DNA from 2 places in the Yoonia sp. 72 genome. Region 2 is predicted to be linked to the other one. Evidence: riboswitches for the same ligand, from Rfam matches in the RefSeq annotation. Region 2 holds a riboswitch; the other holds the start of a gene.
The links. A riboswitch is a leader RNA that binds a small molecule or an ion and turns the genes downstream of it on or off. The one in region 2 is predicted to bind thiamine pyrophosphate.
Positions count from the first base shown of each region.

Region 1: linked by a shared signal. The riboswitch ahead of thiM (hydroxyethylthiazole kinase) and the one ahead of thiB (thiamine ABC transporter substrate binding subunit) in region 2 are both predicted to bind thiamine pyrophosphate.

Region 1 is NZ_JAXIWG010000003.1:101,342-110,602, forward strand. It holds gene VCK47_RS12855 (RNA polymerase sigma factor) at 1-423, shown strand, start outside; gene VCK47_RS12860 (hypothetical protein) at 420-1,085, shown strand; gene VCK47_RS12865 (hypothetical protein) at 1,210-1,581, opposite strand; TPP riboswitch at 1,713-1,807, shown strand; gene thiM (hydroxyethylthiazole kinase) at 1,860-2,648, shown strand; gene thiE (thiamine phosphate synthase) at 2,645-3,256, shown strand; gene thiD (bifunctional hydroxymethylpyrimidine kinase/phosphomethylpyrimidine kinase) at 3,253-4,050, shown strand; gene VCK47_RS12885 (3-oxoacyl-ACP reductase) at 4,055-4,819, shown strand; sul1 at 4,892-4,948, shown strand; gene VCK47_RS12890 (SulP family inorganic anion transporter) at 5,000-6,490, shown strand; gene VCK47_RS12895 (universal stress protein) at 6,501-7,361, shown strand; gene VCK47_RS12900 (hypothetical protein) at 7,489-8,469, opposite strand; gene VCK47_RS12905 (vWA domain-containing protein) at 8,616-9,261, shown strand, end outside.
Region 2 is NZ_JAXIWG010000002.1:300,446-309,706, forward strand. It holds gene VCK47_RS10020 (ATP-binding cassette domain-containing protein) at 1-140, opposite strand, end outside; gene VCK47_RS10025 (thiamine/thiamine pyrophosphate ABC transporter permease ThiP) at 127-1,656, opposite strand; gene thiB (thiamine ABC transporter substrate binding subunit) at 1,632-2,621, opposite strand; TPP riboswitch at 2,658-2,756, opposite strand; gene aroC (chorismate synthase) at 2,847-3,956, shown strand; gene VCK47_RS10040 (DMT family transporter) at 3,917-4,810, opposite strand; gene VCK47_RS10045 (HU family DNA-binding protein) at 4,886-5,176, opposite strand; gene VCK47_RS10050 (AMP nucleosidase) at 5,310-6,791, opposite strand; gene VCK47_RS10055 (adenine deaminase) at 6,788-8,584, opposite strand; gene tspO (tryptophan-rich sensory protein TspO) at 8,625-9,104, opposite strand; gene crtB (15-cis-phytoene synthase) at 9,134-9,261, opposite strand, start outside.

The DNA of each region.
Region 1 (9,261 bases), on a different contig from region 2:
CTGGTGCAGGCCAGCATCGAAAAGGCCCTGCGCAATATGGATGGTTTCGCCGCAGGCAGCCGGATGGATGCATGGATGTTCCGCATTATCCGCAACACCTGGATTGATACGATCCGCGCGCGGCGCGACACGGTTGAATACGACACCGAGGCAGCCGACACGATCATCGGGTCCGATGGCCGCCAGACCACCGAGGCCCGCCTGCATCTGGCCGAAGTGCGCCGCGCCATGGCCGCACTACCGGAAGACCAGCGCGTCGTGCTGATGCTCGTCTGCGTTGAAGGCATGCGCTACCGCGAAGTGGCGGCGCTTCTTGAAATTCCCGACGGCACGGTGATGAGCCGGCTGTCGCGGGCGCGGCTGGCCTTGGCCGAAAAGCTGAAAGACATGCCCTTGCGTTCCAACAAAGGGATAGACCGATGATCCGACCTGATGAAGTGAGTGATGACATGTTGATGGCCCTTGCCGATGGCGAATTGACCGAAACCGAGGCCCTGCGCCTGCACAGCCTGATCGCCGCCGACCCGGCGCTCGCCGCGCGCTATCGCGATTTCGCGATGACCCGCAGCCTGTTGCAGGAGGCCTATCCGCTGGAGCCTGTCCCCGACCGGCTCCAGCGGGCGGTGATGGCGCAAGCGTCCAACGTGGTGCCGTTGCGCAAAGCTGTGACGCCCGTTTTGGGATGGGGCATGGCGCTGGCTGCGTCGCTTGTGCTGGCCGTGGGCGGGTTTGTTGCAGGGCGCAGCACCGGCCCCGGTCAGGTGGATGTGGCAGTCGCAACTGCGGATCTGCTGACGGGGACCGAGGCTGTTCTACCTGACGGCAGCACCGTGCGTGTGCTGGGCAGCTATGACACGTCTATCGGCCTGTGCCGCCTGATCGGGCAGGATGACGTTCGCCATGTCATCTGCCGCGATCCGCAGGCAGGCGGCTGGGTCACCGCGCTTAGCGTGGATGCAGGAGGTGCGGGCAATTTCATGCCCGCCTCCGATCTCAGCGTCGCGGCAATCGACGGCCTGCTGGATGGCGTAGGTGCCGGCCCCGCGCTGGATGCTGCCGCCGAACGCGCGGCGCTGGGCCGCTAAGCTGGCGCAAGGTCATACCGTTGGAGGGCTGCGATGCGACGATTTGGTCAAAAGGTTCGCTGAAAGCCATTTGCTCTTAACCAAATCCAAGATTTGAGACCTGCAAACACAAAGACAAGGCAAATCAGCGGGACAACCCACCCCATGACGACCTGCGCGCCACCGATATGGTCGGCCCCGCTAGCTTGCCAGATCGGATAAGACGACAAACGCTGACGGCAATAAAGACCAGAAACAAAAGTCCAGCCAGCGGTATCCACCCAGCATGGCCTGCGCGGATGCGAAAAGCGATGAAAGACAAGCATAAAGCCATCGTAAGATAGCTGCCCGCAACCGTCATGCTGGCGCTTTGGTTCACCAACCCGCTCAGAGCGAGTATCAGAGCATTCGCGCCAAGCAGGAGAACTGGCAACCCCGCCATCTTGGCAGCTTCTTTTGCGCTCTTTTCATCGACAGAAGATATCCAATAGCCAAAGATTTTGGATTTTGCTGCCATCTCTGTCGTCTCCAGAAGCCGATCATTGTCAGCGTATCTGCTGCACAATCCTTCGCAAGTGGGCGGCGGTAACCAGCCAGAAAGCCGCGGTCACCCCACCCTTGACACGCCTTCCCCACCCTATAGGTTCCACCACACGACAGGGGCGTCCGCGACTGCGGGCTGAGAAGCACCCTTTGAACCTGAACCAGATCATGCTGGCGTAGGGAGTCCGTGAATGGCCAAGCCCCGCTTGCGGGTTGGTGCATTCTCCGACCCCCATGCCAAGGGGGACCACGATGGACGACACAGGCCTTTACCTTGACCGGATGCGCAGCACTGCGCCGCTTATCCATAACATAACCAACTATGTCGCCATGAACATCATGGCCAATGTGCTGCTGGCCGCAGGTGCCGCCCCCGCCATGCTGCATGCGCGCGAGGAGGTCGGCGAATTCGCCGCCATCGCACAGGCGCTGACCGTCAATATCGGCACGCTTGATCCCACATGGGCGGAAGCGATGGAGATCGCGGCACAGGTCATGCAGGACGCGGGCCGCCCTTGGGTGCTGGACCCTGTGGGCATCGGTGTATCGCGCTATCGCAAGGGGGTCTGCGCGCGGCTTCTGGCGCTGCGGCCCACGGTGATCCGCGGCAATGCCTCCGAGGTGCTGGCGCTTGCTGGGCTGTCCGCAGGCGGGCGCGGGCCGGAGACGACCGACACGGTCGAGACCGCCGAGGCGGCAGCGCGTGAACTGGCGCAGCGGACGGGCGGGGTGGTCGCGGTGTCTGGGCCGGTCGATTACATCACAGACGGCACCCGTGCTTACCGCGTCGCCAATGGCGATCCGCTGATGACGCGGGTCACAGCGCTTGGCTGTTCGCTGAACGGGGTGATCGGGGCCTTTGCCGTGGGCCAGCCGGTGCTGGAAGCGACCGTCTCGGCGATGGCCTATTACGGGCTGGCAGGGCAGCAGGCAGCAGCAACGGCCAAAGGGCCGGGGGCTTTTGGCGCGGCGTTTCTGGACCGTCTTTATGCGATCACACCCGATGATCTGACGGCGGGCGCAAAGGTCACCCCTGTATGATGGGGCCGGTCTATGTGGTCACCGATGCCGAGGCACCCCTGCCGGTGATCGACCAGATCAGGGCGGCGGCGCAGGGTGGTGCCGCCTTGATCCAGATCCGTGACAAGATCGCCAGCGATGCCGATCTTGCCGCGCTGATCGCTGCTGTCCTGCCGATGGTGACAGCACAGGGCGCACGGCTGATCGTCAACGACCGCGTCGATCTGGCCATGCGGACAGGTGTACATGGCCTGCACATCGGGCAGGGTGACGGTGATCCGGCGCTGATCCGCGCGCGGATTGGCGCGGGCATGCTGCTCGGTCTTTCGGTCGAGGCGGACGAGCATCTCACCCATGTCCCTGCTGGTGTCGATTACCTTGGCGTGGGGCCTGTCCGCGCCACCGCCAGCAAGGCCGACCACGCCCCGCCCATCGGCTTTGACGGGTTGGCGCGGATCATCGCGGGCACATCGCTGCCCTGCTACGCCATCGGCGGGCTGAAACCGGGCGATGCCGCGGCGGTCAAGGCGGCGGGGGCCATCGGCATGGCCGTCGTCAGTGCCGTAACCCGCGCCACCGATCCGCAGGCCGCGACGCGCGCGCTGGTCGATGAATGGAGGCAGGTATGATCCCCAATATCCTGTCCATCGCGGGGTCGGACCCTTCGGGCGGCGCCGGTATTCAGGCTGATATCAAGGCGATTTCGGCCAATGGCGGCTATGCCATGGCCGCGATCACCGCGCTGACGGCGCAGAATACCCGAGGCGTCACAGCCGTGCAAATGATCCCGCCCGATATGGTGGCGGCGCAAATCGCCGCGATCCGTGCCGATATCCGCATCCATGCCGTCAAGATCGGGATGCTGGGCGATGCCGCGATCGTCCGCGCGGTGTCGGACGCCGTGCAGGGGCTGGACGCGCCTATCGTGCTGGACCCAGTGATGGTCGCCAAAAGCGGTGACCGATTGCTGCAGGCCGAGGCTGTTGCCGCCTTGCGTGCAATGCTGCCGCTGGCTGCCGTCATCACCCCCAACCTGCCCGAAGCCGCCGACCTTTTGGACTTGCCCGAGGCTACAACCCGCGACCAGATGCAGGCACAGGCGCTCGCGCTCTTGGCGCTGGGGCCGCGTGCGGTGCTGCTCAAAGGCGGGCATCTGGCGGGGGATGATTGCCCTGATCTGCTGGTGCATGCAGGCGGCATGACATGGCTGGCAGGCACGCGCCACGCCACGCGCAACACGCATGGCACCGGCTGCACCCTGTCGTCGGCGCTGGCCACCTTGCTGGGGCAGGGGCTGCCACTGCCGCAGGCGGCAGAGCAGGCGAAAGCTTTCGTTGCCCGCGCCATCGCAGGCGCGGATGCGCTGCGCGTGGGGCAGGGGCATGGCCCGACCCACCATTTTCACGACTTTTTCAAAGGATAACCCGATGACCCGCAATATTTCCGACCTGACTGTCCTGATTACTGGCGCAGGCCGCGGCCTTGGGGCTGCCATCGCCCGCAGCTTTGCACAAGAAGGCGCGCAAGTCGCGATCAACTACCGCCACAGCCGCGACGCGGCCGAGGCACTGGCGGCCGAGCTTGGCCCGCGCGCAGCGGCGTTTCAGGCCGATGTGACCGACCCCGCACAGGTCAGCGCGATGGTCGCCGCGATCACCGACCGCTTTGGCGCGCCTGACGTGCTGGTCCATAACGCGCTGGCCGATTTCAGTTTCAACGGCGATGCGCGCAAGACGCTGGACCAGATGCACTGGGCCGATATCGCGCAGCAGGCGGAAACGGCCGTGGGCGGGGCGCTGCATTGCCTTCACGCCTTGCAGCCGCATTTCGCGGCGCAAGGGTTCGGGAGGGTCGTCCTGATCGGCACCAACCTGATGCAGAACCCTGTCGTGCCCTATCACGATTACACCGCCGCCAAAGGCGCGCTGCTGGCATTGACCCGCACGGCGGCCAAGGAGCTCGGGCCGCTGGGTGTGACGGTCAACATGGTCTCGGGCGGTCTGTTGCGCACCACCGATGCGAGCGCCGCGACACCCGAAGCGGTGTTCGACATCATCGCAGCGGGGACTCCGCTAGGGCAGGTCACGACACCCGCCGCCATGGCCGATGCCGTGCTGTTCTTTGCCAGCCCATGGTCGCGGGCCGTGACAGGGCAGAACCTGATCGTGGATGGCGGGCTGGTGTTCGGCTAGGAGACGCACCCCGCCTTATTTGGCCAAGAGGCTTGGCGCGCACGCCGTTTCGTGTATATCGCGACCTGTAAACATGGACCCGGGGGTGACCTCGGGTGGCTCTTCCGGCCGCCTATCCGCCGGACAACCTGTCAAAACCAGACGTTGCCGGCGCGCTGCGGCCGGACAGGAAAGATTTACATGATATCTATTGATGCGTACCGCGCCCAGTGGACGGGCAATATTCGCGGTGACCTTTTGGCGGGGCTTGTCGTCGCCCTAGCCCTGATCCCCGAAGCAATCGCCTTTTCGATCATCGCGGGCGTCGATCCCAAGGTCGGGCTTTACGCCAGTTTCTCGATCGCTGTGCTGACGGCGATCACGGGTGGGCGGCCCGGCATGATCTCTGCCGCGACAGCGGCGACGGCTGTGCTGATGGTGACCTTGGTGCGCGATCACGGGCTGGAATATCTGCTTGCCGCGACCGTGCTGGCGGGGCTGATCCAGATTGGCGCGGGTATCCTGCGGCTGGGGTTTGTGATGCGCTATGTGTCCAAATCGGTGATGACCGGCTTTGTCAACGCGCTGGCGATCCTGATCTTCATGGCGCAACTGCCCGAACTTGACCCTGGCGTCGTGACATGGTTGACCTATGTGCTGGTGGCAGGCGGGCTTGCCATCATCTACCTGTTCCCGCTTTTGACCAAGGCGATCCCGTCACCGCTGGTCACCATTGTGGTCTTGACCGCGCTGGTGATGTATTTCGGCTGGGACGTGCGCACCGTGGGCGACATGGGCGCGCTGCCCGACACGCTGCCCGTGTTCCTGATCCCGCAGATTCCGCTGACAGTCGAGACGCTGATGATCATCCTGCCCTATTCCATCGCGGTCGCCATTGTGGGCCTCTTGGAAAGCCTGATGACACAGAACATCGTCGATGATTTGACCGATACGAAATCCGACCGCAATCAGGAATGCGTGGGCCAAGGCATCGCGAATACCGCGACGGGGTTCATCGGCGGCATGGCGGGCTGCGCCATGATCGGCCAGTCGATCATCAACGTCAAATCCGGCGGGCGCGGGCGGTTGTCGTGTTTTGCCGCCGGTGTGATCCTGCTGATCATGGTGGTAGGCTTGGGCGATCTGGTCAGCCAGATCCCGATGGCCGCACTTGTGGCGATTATGATCATGGTCAGCATCGGGACCTTTTCATGGTCCTCGATCAAGGCGCTGCGCACACATCCGCAATCCTCCTCCATCGTGATGATCGCGACCGTGGTGACGGTGGTCTACACCCATAACCTTGCCATCGGGGTCTTAGTCGGGGTGCTGCTGTCGGGTATCTTCTTTGCCGCCAAGATCGCGCAATTGTTCAAGATGACGACGATGATCTCGAAAGACGGGCGCGAACGGACCTATGTCGTCGAAGGCCAGCTGTTCTATGGCTCGGTCGAGGATTTCATGAACGCCTTCGATTTCAAGGAAGCGCTCGACAAGGTCATCATCGACGTCAGGAGCGCACATATCTGGGACATCAGTTCCGTGCAGGCGCTGGACATGGCCGTGCTGAAATTCCGCCGTGACGGGGCCGAGGTCGAGATCGTCGGCATGAACGAAGCGACCGAAACCATCGTCGACAAGCTGGCCATCCATGACAAGCCCGGCGCGATGGACAAGCTGATGGCGCATTGAGGAGACGGATATGACACCGACACAAAAGATCGTGGCCTTCATCGACGGCTCTATCTATGCGCAAAGCGTCTGCCACCATGCCGCATGGATCGCCGACCGGACGGGGGCAGCGGTGGAACTGATCCATGTGCTGGGCCCGCGCGACACATCGGGCAAGCGTGACCATTCCGGCACGATCGCGCTGGGCGCGCGTACGGCGCTGCTGCAGGAACTGGCCGACCTTGACGCGCAACGGTCCAAACTGATGAGCCAGCGTGGCCGTGCGATCCTCGACGATGCCCGCGCCATTCTGGACAAGGACGGTGTGACCGACATCACCACCCGTCTGCGCCACGGTGACGTGGTCGAGGCGGTGGCCGAAGTCGAAGGCGATGCCCGCGTCATCATCGTGGGCAAACGCGGCGAGGATGCGGATTTCGCCAAAGGCCATCTTGGCTCCAACCTCGAACGGATCGTGCGCACCAGCACGCGCCCCGTGTTCGTTGCATCGCGCGCGTTCAAGCCGATTGCACGCGTGCTCGTCGCCTATGACGGAGGTGCCTCGGCGATGAAAGCGGTCGACCACATCGCGCGCAGCCCGCTGTTTCAAGGGCTGTCCATCCATGTCGTCACCGTCGGCACGGCCACAGCCGAGGTGGAAAAAGGACTCGCCAATGCCAAGGCGATGCTGAAAGCCGCAGGGCTGGAGGCTGAAACATCCGTCTTGCCAGGCCAGCCCGAAAAAGCATTGGCCGATCTGGTGGACACCGAAGGTTTCGACATGCTGGTGATGGGCGCTTACGGACACAGCCGCATCCGCAGCCTTGTGATCGGGTCAACCACCACGGCGATGATCCGCGCCTGCAAGGTGCCGGTCGTGCTGATGCGCTGACGCTTCACATCGTTGGAGCCCAAATATCCCCGCCGGAGGCATAAATCTTTTTGGACCGATGCCTCTGCAAGTGCCACCTCGCCCTGAACAGACTGACGACGCAGCGAGGACAGGATCGTCTCGTATGCTAGTTGAAGGTCCACAAAAAGACCGGCCGCGCCGCTGGTGCACTCTCTTGCCCTCTGAGCCGGCGCAAAAGATCTGTATGCAGCTCGGCGCAGGCTTGCGGGCCTGCGGCGTCGCCAGCAGGCACGGGCAGCAGGTCGCTTTGTCCGGTCATGTCAAATGCCGCCTTGATCCGCCGCACGGCCGCACAGGGATCGCCGGTTTGCCAGTATCGTTCCGCCAGCACGTCGGGTGGCATCATGGCCGGCGGTGCCGGGACTGTGCCGCTTGCAGCGGGTGCCGCTGCGCCGACATCGATTGCGACAGGTCCGCCTGTGCCAGGCACATGTTCATACTGGACGATCTGCCAGCCTTCGACCTGCCCGCCCGCTTCCAGCGGCAGGACGGCATGATCCGCTGCAAGCGCGTAGGCAATCCGTCCGTCTGACCCCGTCACAGCGTAGTTGATCCCGGGATCGGCCCGATCCGGTGGCGCGCTCGCCCAGAACCGCGCGCCTTGACCGACCCATGCGCTCAGGTCGCGCGCACCGCCGGCATGCGCAGGACCACAGAGGCCAAAGGCGGTCAGATAGGCATTTTCGCTGATCTCGTAGGGAAACATGACGTCGTCCTGCAGATACAGGACACCCTGCCCGGCACTGACAACCCTGTCCGGGCCGAGAGGTCGCGGGTCGTTCACATTGATATTGCAGGAGCGCGGATAGATGGCCTGATAGCTGACGAAATTGGGCCGGTAGGTGCCTGCCATCACAGTGGCCGTCGTGCGGGCCGGCTCTGCGACAAGAAAGCGGGCATCGAAATAGGCGGCGGCCTCCGCCTCGGACCCGAGGCCCAGGATGAGCCGCACGTCATCAGCAGTCAGATGAACCGGACAGGAAAAGCGCCCTGCCGCGCAACCATATGCCTCGCGTTCCCATGCGAAAGACGCGGTAGCGCCAAGAAGGCAAGTCGTCAGAACGGCGATGGCGCTAATGATCTTCACGGCAGTGATCCTTTTCCGGCTGATCTGCAGCCAGATTAGGGCGACCGATTTTTCGCAGCCTCCCTCAAATGGGGGAGCCTGTCGTCCCCTGCCGTCGCTAGCCTTGTGCCACCTGTCCCCCGCCAGACCAGTTTGGAAGGTTCGCCATGTTGCTGTCGCGCATTCGTTGTATCGCCGTTGTGTTTGCCTGCCTCGCGGGCGCACCGGCGCAGGCCCAGGACGCCCCGTCCGTTATGGTCGTGCTGGACGGGTCCGGTTCGATGTGGGGACAGATCGAGGGCCGGACAAAAATCGAGCTGGCGCGCGAAGCGCTGTCCGGAGTGCTGTCAGAAGCCGGTGCAGAGATGCAGATCGGGCTGATGGCCTACGGACATCGCCGCAAGGGACAGTGCGACGATATCCAGACGCTGGTGCCGATGGGGGCTGCCGCAGACACAGTGCAGGAAATTCTGGATCAGGCCTATGCGCTCCGGCCGAAGGGGATGACGCCGATCGTCGATTCCGTGATGGCTGCTGCACAGGAAATGGCCTTTACCGAACAGACAGCAACCGTGGTTCTGCTGACCGACGGGATCGAGACCTGCGGCGGTGATCCCTGCGCCCTTGGCCGGATGCTCGCTGCAGAAGGGATCGATTTCACCGCCCATGTCGTCGGCTTTGACATGACGGATGCCGAACAGCGGCAGGTGGCCTGTCTTGCCACCGAAACCGGAGGAGTGTTCGTCGCGGCCGACGATGCACAAGGGCTTGGTCAGGCGTTGCGCGACACGATCCTGCGCGACACCGCAGGGC
Region 2 (9,261 bases):
CCTGACAAGGCTGCAAGCAAGGTTGATTTGCCCGCGCCCGAAGGACCGATCAGCGCCGTGATCTTGCCCGCGCCAAATGTCACATCGGCAGTCAGGCGAAAATCGTCCTGTTGCAACACCAGTTTGTCACAGATCAGCATTGCCGCGCCCCCCTCGGTCGCAGATCCAGAACGCCGCAAAGCTGAGCGCCAGCAACAGCAGCGCAGCACCTGCCGCGGCCTCCATCCGGTAAGCCCCCATCAGGCGGTACATGGCCAGCGGCAACGTCTGCTCCGCCTCGCCCGCGAACAGCGTGATGACGCCAAGGTCGCCCATCGACAAGGCTGCGGCAAGCCCCGCGCCGAACCCCAAAGGGCGGCGGATGCGCGGCAGCACGACGATGCGCACCCAGCCCCAGCGCGACAGGCCCAGACTGGCCCCCAAACGCCCGAAATCGCGGTCGATCCCGTCCACAGCCTGCCCGATGGCCCGCAGCGCAAAGGGCAGTGCAAGTGTCGCGTTCACCAGCACGGTGATCGGCAGCGCCAGACGCGCGGGATTGATGAACTGATAGACCAGCAGAAACGCCCCCGTCCCCACGACCAGACCAGAGGCTGCAAGCGGCAGCACGCCGACCACGGCCACCACCCGCCCGCCGCGTAGTGCCAGCGCCAGCGCCATACAGATGCACAGCAACGCAGAAAAAACCGCAACAGTCACGGACCGTCCCGCGGCAAGCCAGATGCTTGTCGGCAAGCCCATCAGTCCCGGCACACCGCGCCAGATCACCATCGCCAAAGGCGTGAACAGGAAAATGGCGACCAGAGCGATCATCAGATAATCCAGCGCAGGCCAGCGCAGGTCCCAGCGCTGCACAACGCGGTCAAGCCCTGCACCCATCGCGTCCAGGCTGGTCAGGCGCCAGACGACGACAGCCGCCACAGCGCACAGCCCGAACTGGACACAGGCCAGCAAGGCCGCGCGCCCCAGATCGAAATCGAACCGGAGCGCCTGATAGATCGCCAGCTCGACCGTCGTGGCGCGCGGACCGCCGCCCAGCGTCAGCGCCACCGCGAAACTGGTCAGGCAGATCAGGAAAATCACAAGGAAAACCCCCGGCACGACAGCCCGCAGCATCGGCCATTCCAGCAACCGCCCCACTGGCGCGTTCAGCGACGCGGCCAGGCGGAACCGTTCCGCAGGGATCGACAGCCAGCCTTGCAGGATCAACCGGATCGCCAGTGGCAGGTTAAAAAACACATGCGCCAGCACGACGCCATGAAAGCCGAAAATTGTGATCGCCGGCAGGCCCAGCCATGCAAGGCCACTGTTCACCACGCCCGCGCGCCCGAACACGGCGAGCAATCCGATTACCGCGACTACAACCGGCAACAGGAACGGCGCGCCCATCAGCGTAATCAGCGCCGACCGCCCCCGAAACCGCCGTCGCGCAAGCGCGCGCGCGACGGGAATGGCCAGCAGCACGCTCAGCCCCGCAGACACCATCGCCTGCATGACAGTAAACTGGATTGCCGCCCAATCAGCAGGCGACAGCCCGCGCTGCCATTGGGCACGCCAGCCGACAGCGGCCAGCGTGCCAATGGTCAGCACCAGCACCAGCGCCGCCGCAGCGGCACCGGGCCAGCGCGGGGCTATTGCGACAGCGCGTTGCGCCATTCGTCCAGCGCCACGTCACGGATCGCTGCGGCATCCTCGGGGGACAGCAGCAGAGCGGTTTCAGGGACGGTCAGCGTCTCGAACCCTGCGGGCAGGCCACCCTCGGGTACCACAGCAGGATACATCCAGTTGGTCGTGGGGATGATGGACTGGAACGCATCGGACACCATAAAGGCCAGAAACTGGTCCGCAAGTTCCGGCTGGTCGGTGCCAGCGACCTTGGCCGCGACCTCGACCTGCATGTAATGCCCTTCGTCAAAAGCCCATGCGACCTTGCTGTCATCCTCTTCCGCGATCAGGTGATAGGCGGGCGAGGTGGTATAGGACAGGACGGCGTCGGCTTCGCCCTCAAGAAACAGCCCGTAAGCTTCGGACCAGCCGGGGGTGACGGTGACGATGTTATCCGCAAGATCGGCCCACAGCTCAGCGGCACTATCAGGATAGGCCGTCTTGACCCACATCAGCAGACCCAGACCGGGAGTGGATGACCGCGGGTCCTGAATGACGATCCGGATGTCGCTGTCGGCCAAGGCGCGCAGGGATGTCGGGGCAGCCTCACCCGCATTGCCGACAAAGGCGAAATAACCCCAGTCGAACGGCAGGAAATCGGGATCGTCCCACGTGATCGGCAGGTCAAGGGCGGCATCAACGCCATGCGGTGCGAACAGGCCCGTGGCGCGCGCAGCGGCGATCAGGTTGGTGTCGAGGCCCAGCACGATATCAGCCTCGGTCTGTGGCCCTTCCAACTGCAAACGTGCGAGCAGGGCAGCGCCGTCGCCCGTGCCAATAAACTGCAATTCGCAGCCGCAGGTTTCCTCGAAAGCGGCCTTGATCGCGGGGCCGGGGCCCCATTCGCTGACAAAACTGTCGTAGGTCATCACTTGCAGCACGGGGGTCTGCGCGACTGTGCCGCTGGCACAAAGCGCAAATCCCGCGACAAGTGGCAGATAAATGGATTTTTGCATTCTATCCTCCAAATGCATCGGGCGGATTGGGGGATAGCGGAATTGCCATACCTTCCCTCCGCCGGTCCTAACCGGTTCAGGTTCAACGGGTCTGCTTGCGCATCTCAGCCAGTAAAGGCACCCCGAGGTGGGGCGGAAGCTAGGGTGGAACAGGGCCGGGTGCAAGGGAAACCTCTTGAGCCTGTCCCCCCCGCCCGTTAGACCGTTGCCAAACAGGGGTTTGCCATGTCCATCAACAGTTTCGGTCATTTGTTCCGGTTCACCACGTGGGGCGAAAGCCATGGGCCAGCCTTGGGTGCCACGGTCGATGGCTGCCCACCGGGTGTCCCGCTGGAACCTGCGATGATCCAGCAATGGCTGGACAAACGCCGCCCCGGTCTGAACAAGAACACCACCCAGCGGAATGAACCCGATGCGGTCGAAATCCTGTCGGGTGTTTACGAGGGGCGGACGACCGGCACCCCGATCCAGTTGATGATCCGCAACACCGACCAGCGGTCCAAAGATTACGGCGATATCCTGAACACGTTCCGCCCGGGTCATGCCGATATCACCTATCACCAGAAATACGGATTGCGCGATCCGCGCGGCGGCGGGCGGTCATCGGCGCGTGAAACCGCGTCGCGTGTCGCTGCTGGCGGTGTCGCGCGCGAGGCGATCAAGCTGATTGCGCCGAATGTGCAGATCAAAGGCTACATGACCCAGATGGGCACCAAACAAATCGACCGCGCGCGGATGGATTGGGATGAAATCGACCGCAACGATTTTTTCTGCCCCGATGCGCAGGCCGCAGCGGAATGGAACGACTATCTGACGTGGCTGCGCAAGGACGATCATAACTCGGTCGGGGCGATCATCGAGGTGGTGGCGCGCGGTGTGCCTGCGGGCATCGGCGCGCCGGTTTATGCCAAGTTAGACACTGATCTGGCCGCTGCGATGATGTCGATCAACGCCGTCAAAGGTGTCGAAATCGGCGAAGGCATGGCCGCTGCCGCGCTGACAGGCCGCGATAACGCGGACGAGATTTTTATGGGGCCGAACGGGCCGGAATATTCATCCAATCATTCGGGCGGCATCCTTGGCGGGATCAGCACGGGGCAGGATATCGTCGTACGGTTCGCGGTGAAACCGACATCGTCCATTCTGTCCCCGCGCAAGTCGATCATGATGGACGGCAGTCCGACCGAAGTCATCACCAAAGGCCGCCACGACCCCTGCGTCGGCATCCGCGCCGTGCCGGTGGGCGAGGCGATGATGGCCTGCGTGATCCTCGACCACCTGCTTTTAGATCGCGGTCAGACGGGCGGCGTGCGCGGTGTGATCGGCGCGGGCTGACGCGACAACTGCACCGCCAGAATACCGGCGGCGATAATCACAACGCCCAGCACATCCAGCGGCCCGATCTTTTCGCCCAGTAGCACAGCCGCGACTGCCACACCCAGAAACGGGTTGAGGAAGTGGAAGGTTGACGCCTTGACCGCGCCGATCCGGCCCACCAGCAGGAACCAGACCAGCGTCGCCGCCAGCCCCGGCACCAGCACGGTGTAGATGAAGGCGACGATCAACTGCCAGTTCCATGTGACGACCAGCGTTTCCAGCGCCACGGCAGGAATGAACAGCAGCGCACTGCCGACAAGCATCTGCAGCCCCACGATCATCAGCACATTGCCACCCGACGACGCCCCCAGAACCGCAAGCGTCGCGACCGTCAGGGACATCACGCCAATCACACACAGGATCAGGCCGAACAAATCGATGCCGCCCTGCAGCCGTGCGCCCATGATAAGAACGACACCCAACAGCCCCGCCATCAGCCCGATGATCCCCAAAGGCCGGACCGTGTTGCCAAACACGACCCAGCCCACCAGCGCGACCAGCAGCGGCATGGTGGAGGCAATGATCGCCGCCAATGATGCGGGAATGGTCTGCATCGCCACGAAATTCAGGCCCAGATACAGGGCATTCTGGCACAGCCCGAAGATCAGCACGCCGGTCCATTGCCGCCGTGTGAGCCGCGCGGACTGGCCCAGCCACCATGCGATGGCCACGCCGATCAGACCGGAAATCAGGAACCGCAGCGCCAGTGCCGACAAAGGCGGCGCATATTCGACGATGACCCGCGCCGAGGTAAAGGCCGAGGACCACATGAACGCGAAGGCAAGGCCCATCAGAACCGCTTTGATATCCATGTCACCTCACGCAAAAAGGGCCGCCTGTTCGGGCGACCCTTTCCTGATTTCGCATCCGGCACAAGGCCCGATAGCTTAGCCGTTGACGCTGTCTTTCAGCGCCTTTGCGATCGTCACTTTGACAACCTTGTCGGCTTCTTTCTTGATCTGCTCGCCGGTGGCGGGGTTGCGCACCATCCGCTCTGGACGCTCGCGGCAATAGATCTTGCCAACGCCGGGCAGAGTGACGGCACCGCCGCCAGCCACTTCGGATGTGATGATGCCGGTCACGGCATCCAGCGCTGCACCGGCAGCTTTTTTGTCCATGCCTGTCTGATCGGCAATTGCAGCAACCAGCTGCGCTTTGGTCATTGGTTTCGTCGCCATTTTACTGGTCTCCCTCATTCGCCCCATCTGTAGGGCCTATTCCCCGCCCATATAACGGTATGTTGTGGCACACCACAACGAATAGCGGCTCCTGACAAGGCAAAAACGCACTTTTCCGCCGTTTTTTATGGGGTCAGAGAAAGGCTGTCTCCTCGAAACTGCGCAATTTGCGGCTGTGGATGCGTTCCAGCGGCATTTCGCGCAGCAATTCCATGGCGCGGATACCGATCATCAGATGTGCTGCGACCTGTGTCTTATAGAATTCCGACGCCATGCCGGGGAGTTTCAACTCGCCATGCAGCGGTTTGTCGGACACGCAAAGGAGGGTGCCATAGGGGACGCGGAACCGGAAACCGTTGGCGGCGATGGTGGCGCTTTCCATGTCCAGCGCAATGGCGCGTGATTGCGACAGACGCTGCACCGGCCCTGCCTGTTCGCGCAATTCCCAGTTGCGGTTGTCGATGGTCGCCACGGTGCCAGTGCGCATGATGCGCTTGAGCTCATACCCTTCGAGCTGCGTCACATCGGCCACGGCGGTTTGCAGCGCGATCTGGATTTCGGCCAGCGCAGGGATCGGCACCCAGACGGGCAAGTCGTCGTCCAGCACGTGATCTTCGCGCAGGTACGCATGGGCCAGCACAAAATCACCGAGGCGCTGCGAATTGCGCAGGCCTGCGCAATGGCCAACCATCAGCCAGGCATGCGGGCGCAGCACGGCGATATGGTCGGTCGCGGTTTTCGCATTGGAGGGACCGACGCCGATATTGACCAGCGTGATCCCCGCACCCTTTGCCCGCTTGAGATGATAGGTCGGCATCTGGGGCAGCTTCGCAGGCACCGGCAGCGGGGCATCATGCGCCGTGATCTCGACATTGCCCGTGCTGACGAAACTCGTGTAGCCGCTGGCGGGATCGGCCAGCATCTTGCGGGCAAAAGCCTCGAATTCCTCGACATAGAACTGGTAGTTGGTGAACAGAACGTGGTTCTGGAAATGCTCTGGTGCGGTGGCGGTGTAATGCGTCAGTCGTGCCAGCGAATAGTCGATCCGCTGCGCTGTAAACGGCGCCAAGGGGCGCGCCCCGTCGGGATAGGTGAAACCAGCCCCGTTCACGATGGCATCATGCGTCGTGCTCAGGTCCGGCACGTCGAAATTGTCGCGCAGGTTGAATTCCATCGACCCGTCCTGCGGCACCGTCACACCGGCATCGTTGGCCACCGCGAAATGCACGGGGATCACGGTATCGGACGTGCCGATCACCACGGGCACACCGTGGCTTTTCAGCAAAAGGTCGATCTGCTGTTCCAGATAGCTTTGGAACAGGTCAGGGCGCGTGACGGTCGTGGCATAGGTGCCGGGTTCGGCGACATGGCCAAAGGACAAGCGGCTGTCGGTTTTGGAATGCACCGTCGTCGTCAGCCGGATTTCGGGATAGAAGGCGCGGAAACGCCCGTCAGGCTGGCCATCGCGCAGGGCGGCGACGAAATTCTCGGACAGGAACCGCACGGAGGCGGTATAGAGTTCGTTCAGGCGCGCCACGGCCTTTTTCGGATCGGTAAAGGCCTTGGCCTGCGGCAGATCAGGTGTCCGGATGACAACCTTTTGCGGAGCGTTCATGTATTTTCCTCGAACAGATCGGTAATTTCGAATTTTGTCACATCGACCAAGCCCAGATCAGAAATCCGCAACGCGGGTATGACAACAAGCGCCAGCAACGAATGCTGCATATAGGCATTGTTGAGCGTGCAACCGCAGGCGGCCATCGCGGCGACCATGGCATCGGCTTTAGCGGCGACTTCTGCCGCTGGACTATCGGACATGAGGCCCGCGATGGGCAGTTCCACCAGCGCCAGTTCGGCATCGTCTTTCCAGACGGTCACGCCGCCGCCGACCTCGCCTAACCGGTTCGCAGCCTTGGCCATCAACGCGCGGTCGGTGCCGACAACAATCATATGGTGGCTGTCATGCGCCACGGTCGACGCAATGGCCATCCGCCCGGTATAGCCGAAACCCGAGACAAAGCCGTTCACCACCTTGCCCGTCGCGCGGTGCCGTTCAACCAATGCGATCTGGTAGGTGTCGCCTTGCCCGCAGGCGACGCCATCGACAACAGGCAGTTCAGCGGACAACGCCTCGGTCGGGGCCTGATTTTCGACGACGCCGATCACCTTGGCGACGACGCTGTTGGCCCCTTTGGGCGCATGAACGGCGAAATCGGCGTGATCCAGCACCTTGCCCATCCGCACGGTCTGGCGCGCATCATCGGGCCAGTTGTAATGCGGGCAATCGACCGTGATCTTGCCGTTCAGCGCCACGGTCTTGCCGCGTGCGATCACATGCTCGATGGGCAGGGTGACAAGGTCAGATGTCAGGATCACATCGGCGCGGCGTCCGGGGGTGATCGACCCAAGTTCTCGTTCCAGCCCGAAATGGGTCGCGGTGTTGATCGTCGCCATTTGCAAGGCGATCAGCGGGTCGCAGCCGCAGGCGATGGCATGGCGCACGACGCGGTTCATATGGCCGTCGTTCACCAAGGTCCCTGAATGGCAATCATCCGTGCACAGGATGAAATTGCGCGGATCCAACCCCTTTTGCGTCACCGCCGTGATCTGGCTTTCGACGTCATACCACGCCGACCCCAGCCGCATCATTGATCGCATCCCGTTGCGGGTGCGGGCCAACGCGTCAGCCTCTGCCGTGCCTTCGTGGTCGTCAGCGGCGCCGCCTGCGACATAGGCGCTGAAGGCCACGCCTTTATCGGGGCTGGCATAATGGCCGCCCACGGTCTTGCCTGCGCGCATCGTGGCGGCCATTTCGGCCAGCATCTGCGGATCGCCATTCACGACACCCGGAAAATTCATCATCTCGCCCAGACCGATGATGCCGGGCCACGCCATCGCTTCGGCCACGTCATCGGCGCTGATCTCGAAACCCGTGGTTTCGAGACCGGGGGCGGAGGGCGCGCAGGACGGCATCTGGGTAAAGATGTTGACGGGCTGCATCAGTGCCTCGTCATGCATCATCCGCACGCCGCGCAGGCCAAGCACATTGGCAATCTCGTGCGGGTCGGTGAACATGGTCGTTGTGCCATGCGGGATCACGGCGGCTGCGAATTCAGCGGGGGTCAGCATGCCGCTTTCGATATGCATGTGACCATCGCAAAGGCCCGGGATCAGGTAACGGCCAGCCGCCTCGATGATTTCAGTGTCAGGGCCGATGCAATGGCTGGCGTCAGGGCCGATATAGGCGAAACGTCCAGCGGCGATGGCGACCTGCCAGTCCAGCACCTCGCGCGTCTGGACATTGACCAGTTTGCCGCCACGAATGACGCAATCCGCAGGCATCCGCCCCGCAGCGACGGCCACCAATTGCGGAGCAACCTCCGCCCAAGATTTGATGTGATTTTCCATCCCCAAAATTGACACCGATTCCGGCGGTGTTCAAGGGGGGTCAGATCGCGCTGAGGTCGAGCGGCTTTTCGTTGGGATTAAGCCGCACCATCGCGATGCTAAGCGCGGTCGCGATCGTCACCCAAAGCAGATAGGGCACGAAGGCCAGACCCGCCCAGAAATCCAGCTGGAAATGCGTGATCGTGCAGCCCAGCACGGCCAGCCAGAGCCCCGCGATGATCGGCAGCGATCCTTTCAGGCGACGCAGGCCGAAGAATACCGGCGTCCACAGCGCGTTAAACGCGATCTGGATCGCCCAGAACGCCATCGCATAGGCGTTGCCATCGATGACGGCCACGCGCGCGCCTGCGAAAGAGATCAGCAGATAGATCGAGGTCCATGCGACCGGAAAAGCCCAGTCAGGCGGCACCCATGTCGGCTTGTTCAGGCTTTTGTACCACGCGCCTGTCGGAAACATCGCACCCGTCGATCCGGCGGCGAAAGTCGCAGCCAGAAACAGGAAGAACAGAAGATAGTCCATCAGGGGCCCTTTCGCGGTACCCCCGATACCTAGGCGCGATGGCCGGTGTTTCCAACCCCTGCTTCGCGGTTGCGCAAATCGGCCAGCACATCAAGCACGGCGAGGGACCGGCTTTGGCTGGGTTTGGACCGACTTACGGCATCGACAAGAAAGGCCA